Linked DNA regions of Psychrobacter arcticus 273-4. The protein of the gene in region 1 interacts with the protein of each later gene in a pairwise test. Links are inferred from orthologs where the notes say so. Each region holds a gene or a part of one and is shown on either strand. Other genes may lie near its edges. The genes, in order: PSYC_RS02740 and rlmB.

Region 1 (3,214 bases):
TAAGCAACCCTTAGTCCTTATTTTCAAGTGCCACGGCAATATCATAAAAGCCGCTCACTGACCAATCAACTGCTATTATATTCGATGGTTTGTGAGCTATTGTCAAGAAAAACTTCTAAACCCCATCCCCAACTATTAGTTATTAAACAATGTACATTCATAAGTATTATTTGCTAGAATCAAGCAATTATGTATTTATATTGTTATCGAGTATCTTAACCATTATCCTTAGCTTATCTATACCTGCGTTTTTTATTCATTAAGAGGGCTGTTACCATGGCACAAGCGTCTACGATAAGCACCGCTGCCAAACTACTTATCAGCGTTAGCACTGCGTGTATGTTCATGCTACCAATGAGCGCTACTCATGCCATTCAGGTATACAAATCTATTGGCGCACATGGTGAAGTCAAATACAGTCAATATGCGCCGCAAAATGGTAGAAATATCGAGGTTATTGAGTTTCGTAGTGACGGTAGGCAGAGCAATGCTGGACAGCTAGCAGGCAAAACCGAAGCCAATCAAAGTGCACCGCAAAGCGCAGAAGAACAGCGCGTCGCCCAGTTAGAAGCACGTATCAAAGAGCAAGAAGCTCAAGCGAATGCCCAGCGTTGCCAGTCGTTACGTAATAATCTAACCAATCTAAATGTTGGCGGACGTATCTACGAGATGGATGCCAATGGCAAACGTCAATATCTAGATGGTCGTGAGATTGAGCTTAAGCGTGAACGTGTCCAACAGGCCATTACCCAGTATTGTAGTTAATTTTCAACTTATAGTCGGTGAAAAGTAATATCGATACAACACCTACTACTGGTGCAAATTTTTCTTGCTTGCTGTGCCTACGCAGACAGAGGCTGCAAAAAATTTACACCAGCAATACGGTAGCGACTTTAAAGTATTTCAACTTAGTATTTAAAACTATTTCGAATAGCTAAAGACTGTCTGTTATGAGCTGCATCACATGACGGATAGCCGCTGGCATATCCTGAGCTTGCAGACCTCGCTGCCCTACCAATAATGAATTATCATCGTTACTGCTCGTCTGGTTGACTAAAATATCTCCCGTTAGACCATGAATAAGGACCGCTTGGTGTAAGCTGCGCAGTTCATGTTTTAAATCTTCCTGTGCCAATAGTCCAGCAATTACGCCTGCGAGTACATCACCCATACCAGCAGTCGCCATGCCAGCATTGCCCACACCGCACACATAAATATGCGCTTGCCCTGATTGTTGCTCCAGAACCAATGACCCTGCCCCTTTTAGCACCCAATCACCGCCATAAATCGCTGCACACTGCTTTATCGCGGCTAATCTATCATTTTCTATTTCGTTTATCTTTTTATTTAATAACCTAGCAGCTTCCCCACTATGCGGCGTTAAACACACTTGATGAGTGGCGCTGTGTGTTTTTAGCTCAGCTATCAGTTTGTGATTCTTACTATGCAATGATGCCAAATGATAGAGACCATCAGCATCAATTATTATCGGCTTACCTACGGCTATGGCAGCTTCAATACAACTTATAAATACTATTTTTGCCTTCTCATCACGGCCCAGTCCCATGCCGATAGCAATAACGCTGGCTTGCCCAATAAGACGGTTTATTCCATCTTTATCGTGTAAGTCGATAGTCATCGCATCTGGTAGCGAGGTTAATAAAGCGCCATGAAATACCTCATGACAAGCGACAGTGATTTTACCTGCACCTGTTGCCATCGCACTTGACGCAGACAGTATGGCTGCTCCGCCCATGCCTTGTGAGCCCTCAATGCGATTGCCGCCGATGACCAATACATGCCCATAGCTGCCTTTATAACTGTTTTGACGGCGTGGCTTTAAAGAATGAGCGGAAGTAATGAGTGTCGCAACGGGTATTAGCTTCTCATTATTTACCTGATAAGGTATCAGCGGTATGTCAATAACTGCGCCGCTATAGTCGAGTCCGTCTTTGGTATGCAAACCAAATTTGCGTGCTATCAAACATAATGTCGTATCTGCTACTATCGCTATACGCTCAAATACTTGACCAGTAGAGGCAACCAAGCCACTTGGGATATCAACCGCGATGACCAATGCTTGGGCATTCTCTGCTGCTGCGTTAAAAGCGCAAATTGCCTGTTGATACATATTGTTCGGTGCACGATTGAATCCAATGCCAAATAACGCATCGATATAGACATTGGCTTGCAAAGCCCTCACGCTTGTATCATTAGTATTATTGTCGCTACTTTTAAAACATTGATACTCACAATCAACAGATAGTGCTAACTGTAACGCCCTTGCCGCAGCAGTAATTGATTTTTTATTTTCGTCAGCAGAAATTTCTAAATTACCTTTTACAACAAAATCTTGTTTCTCAAAGCCAACGGCTATCACTTGTACTTGCCAGCCCCTTTGCTGTAAGTAATACGCGATAAGCCATCCATCGCCGCCATTACTGCCTATTCCGACCCAAATACTGGCGCGGCGTTGACTAGTATTAAAACGAGAGGTTATTCCCTGCTTAGTTAATTGCTTATTAAGACATTTTTTTTCATAAAGCGATTCAATATGCTGTGCCATTTGCCAAGCCGCTTGTTGCATTAGCCCAAAGCTACCATTGCCTTGTGCAAACCATGCTTGTTCCATCGCATAGAGCTGTTCACTACTATATAGTGCGATAGGCATCGTATTTTTCGAAAATAAATTAGTTTGCACGTCCATGGCTGACCCTCGGTGATTTTTATAAGATTGGGGTGAATTTTCAACTTATCGTTAGTACAAACTAAAACTGATGTAGGTACTTTCTGCCATCAGTTTTAAGGTCAATTTATTATATTTAATCCATATAAACATAGATTTATTCACTTTGACACTTGCGCTCTTCGCTCACTGGCTTATCATATCTATATTCACATTATCATTGATCGTCAGATATGAGCAACAACTCTCAAGCAACCTTGCCCGCGCAGCTGTCATCAGTACTTACTAGCACCTCTGCTAAGAAGATTGCTATCAATAACACGCATGATTTTGCCACGACGGCAGATATTAAACGCTGGATTAAAGCAGAAGCACAGTCCTTAGGGTTTGCAGATTGTGGCTTTTTATCTGTGCATCACCCTCTGTTTGTTAAGCAGACTGAACAATTAAAGCAGTGGTTAGCGAAAGGCTATGAAGCGCAATTACAGTTTATGCACAGCAATCATCATCTGCGTGCGCACCCTGAGC
Region 2 (3,161 bases), 550 kb from region 1 along the record:
GTTAATGATACTAGCATCAACGCCTCTCATGACGGACAACAAACCTCTAATACGATGTAATGTCGTAGGAGAAAGTCATCTCTACAATAGGTTAAATAAAGGAATAAATCGGTTCAGTTAATACAGCTATAGTCGGTGAAAAGTAATATCCATACAACAGGTACTACTGGCACAAATTTTTCTTGCTTGCTGTGCCTACGCAGACAGAGGCTGCAAAAAAATGACACCAGCAATACGGTAGCGACTTTACAGTATTTCAACTATACATAGATAAACGCAATTGGCAAATAGTATGGTGGCAAATAGTCTTAAATACAAATCTTAAAGGTAATCAATAACCTCAATCAAAGCCATCATAATAAGCTGAACTTTCCTGCCGCTGTAACAAATTTTATAGATATAATGTGGTAGCATAATCTCACATAATGATAAACTCTTACCACCAGATTTTCATGAATTCTACGACAGAGCAGTTATCTTGTAGAATGTGATATAAACCTGTGTGGCAGTAAGTATTAGTAATAAATGGTTATTTTTAAACCTATAAAACAAATCAACTCTATAATCAGCTCACAGTAAAGTAAAAACGCTATGGAGTCGATGGTAAAAGATGGATATAACAACGGTTATCTAAGCAGTTGCTTATCTACACATTCAATTTGGTTTTTTAGTTGGCAATAATTATTTAATAAGGAAGCCACTATGACAGCGGCGCAATTTACTAATGTAACAGTCAATGCTCAAGCCACGATATCCTATGATGGTCGTTGCTCAAGCCATACCATTATGTTCGAGGACGGTCGTCATAAAACCTTGGGTGTTATCTTGCCTTGTGACAATTTGGTCGAGCATTATCACTTTAGTACCAATACCTCTGAACGTATCGAAATCACCGGTGGTGAGTGCGAAGTCAAAATAAATGGTGAGGAAGCGTTCAGCTACTACCGCGCAGGACAGTCATTCGTGGTTGAAGGTAACAGTGGTTTCAACCTACGCACAGAAGAGATCGTCCAGTATATCTGCCACTTAGAAGGCTAATACGCCTCCAAGTGTCGTTAGATGATTGATGACGCCAAAAAGCCAATGATTCAAAAGAAATAAATCTTATCAGGTTTATTTCTTTTTTTTGCTGACATTATTTAGATGAAGAGGGTCATTAGTTGCTACAATTACACACCTCTCTTTTTATCGCATAGTTTTTATCGTATCGTGCGATACCCATTTTATAATTAATAGGCCTATTATGGCAAAACCTACCTATTTTTATGGCATTCATGCCATTGATGCATTGCTCGAATACCGTCCTCTTGATGGGCTGAGTTTGTTTGTGCAGCAAGGGCGCGAGACTGACAGTCATGTCCAAGCTATTATGGCGCAAGCACGTGATAATGGTATTAGCATTCAACCAACGCAAAAAGACAAACTTACCCAGCTATGTGGTAGCCCGCAACATCAAGGTGTGGTGCTTAACGCCCGTCCATTAGGCTTCGCTGACGAAGGTTTGCTCGATACTCTTGCAGGGCGCGAGGATTGTTTGCTACTGGTACTAGATCAAATTACCGACGCCCATAACTTCGGTGCTTGCTTACGTACAGCAGTCGCCATGGGCGTAGATGCGGTTATTTGTCCAAAGCACCATGCAGCAAGCTTGACCCCAACCGTCGCCAAAGTATCAGTCGGCGCGGCTGAGATGATGCCCATTGTGAGCGTGACCAATTTAGCACGTACGCTGACAAAGATTAAAAATGCCGGTGTATTTGTGTTTGGCACCGCTTTAAATGCCGATGCCAAACCTCTACATACCGCAGATTTGACTGGAAAAATAGCCATTATTATGGGTTCAGAGGGCGAGGGGATGCGCCGCCTGACAACAGAAAGCTGTGATGAGCTGGTTTATATTCCGATGTCAGGCAACGAGCATGGCAACTTACAAAGCTTAAATGTCAGTGTGGCGACTGGTATGGCTTTGTATGAGATTAATCGGCAGCGAACTTTAGCTGCTGGGCAAGCTTAAGATAGTCTTGATGGAGCGGCTCTAGTTGTGCATATAGCGCCGCAAGATCATTCTCATTTAATACCACATCATCGGCATGAAGATTGCGCTCTTCGCGGCTTAATTGATTGACCATAATGGCTTTAATTTTCTGTACGCTTAGCGCATCACGTTGACTGGCACGCGCAAGCTGGGTGTCTTCTGTGGCATCCATCACCAAAATACGTTGGCATAAATTGGCAAGCCCAGCTTCTGCCGCTTCAATCAATAGCGGCGCTGACAACACCACATACGGTGAGGTACTCTCTGCCAATTGCAGTTTTGCGGCTTCACGTATCGCGGGATGGGTAATGGCTTCAAGTTCAATTAGGGCGTCAGGATAAGTAAATACATGGGTTCGTACAGCGGCGCGGTCCATATCGCCATTGATATTTAGTACCCAATCACCGAATTTCCTCTGGATTTTGCGTAACGTTGCGCTGCCTTTGACAACTACTTCATGGGCAATGACATCTGCATCAATAATATCGATTCCCTGCTGCGCGAACCAGTTGCTAGCAGCTGATTTGCCACTACCGATACCACCCGTTAAACCCACTACCAAGGTTTTGCTTTTATGGTCAGGTGCTTGCGGTTGATGTGAATAAGGTGAAGGTATTGCTGCGTATTTTGACATAATAATGACTTATCTGACTGATAGAAGGCTAATGACGGTAGTCAATGAAAGGTTGAAAATAACGATCGGGAAGTGGATACTGCTTAATTATACATGCCTAAATACCAATTAACGATATCTGAACCATATAACAACGCCACGATACCCGCAATGGCAATATAAGGACCAAAAGCAAAGGGCTTGCTCTCGCCTTGTTTTTTTATAAGGATAAGACCAACGATGGAGCCAAGTAAAGATGACAATAGAATAACCAATGGCAACATCACAGGACCAAGCCACGCGCCCAGTACTGCCAATAATTTAAAGTCACCTTGTCCCATGCCATGTTTTTTGGTGATCAAATAAAATATCTTGACCACTATCCATAGAGATAAAAACCCCAACAGTAAGCCCCATATCGACTGAGTAGGGGAGACAAACCAGCCTTGTGAGTTTACCGCCAGTCCCAACCCTGCCAATGGAAAAGTTAAGCGGTCAGGTAATAGCTGCGTA

Evidence for each region.
Region 2: the proteins of PSYC_RS02740 (region 1) and rlmB interact in binary tests that used the Escherichia coli proteins (3 or more experiments, as listed by UniProt). The link is inferred for Psychrobacter arcticus 273-4 from one-to-one orthologs.

What each region holds. Positions count from the first base shown.
Region 1 is NC_007204.1:617,409-620,622, reverse strand. What follows is about bases 322-3,197. They hold PSYC_RS02740 (NAD(P)H-hydrate dehydratase), read right to left. Parts: upstream 2,708-3,197; coding sequence 935-2,707; downstream 322-934. Other genes in these bases: queG (tRNA epoxyqueuosine(34) reductase QueG), read left to right, coding at 2,920-3,197; PSYC_RS02745 (DUF4124 domain-containing protein), read left to right, coding at 322-765. Also shown: more of PSYC_RS02745, read left to right, coding at 277-321; more of queG, read left to right, coding at 3,198-3,214. UniProt on the Escherichia coli protein: Bifunctional enzyme that catalyzes the epimerization of the S- and R-forms of NAD(P)HX and the dehydration of the S-form of NAD(P)HX at the expense of ADP, which is converted to AMP.
Region 2 is NC_007204.1:65,725-68,885, forward strand. Bases 306-3,128 are described here. They hold rlmB (23S rRNA (guanosine(2251)-2'-O)-methyltransferase RlmB), read left to right. Parts: upstream 306-1,243; coding sequence 1,244-2,014; downstream 2,015-3,128. Other genes in these bases: PSYC_RS00305 (pyrimidine/purine nucleoside phosphorylase), read left to right, coding at 703-1,038; coaE (dephospho-CoA kinase), read right to left, coding at 1,977-2,669; PSYC_RS00320 (prepilin peptidase), read right to left, coding at 2,753-3,128. Outside these bases: DNA repair protein RecN, read right to left, coding at 1-17; more of PSYC_RS00320, read right to left, coding at 3,129-3,161. UniProt on the Escherichia coli protein: Specifically methylates the ribose of guanosine 2251 in 23S rRNA.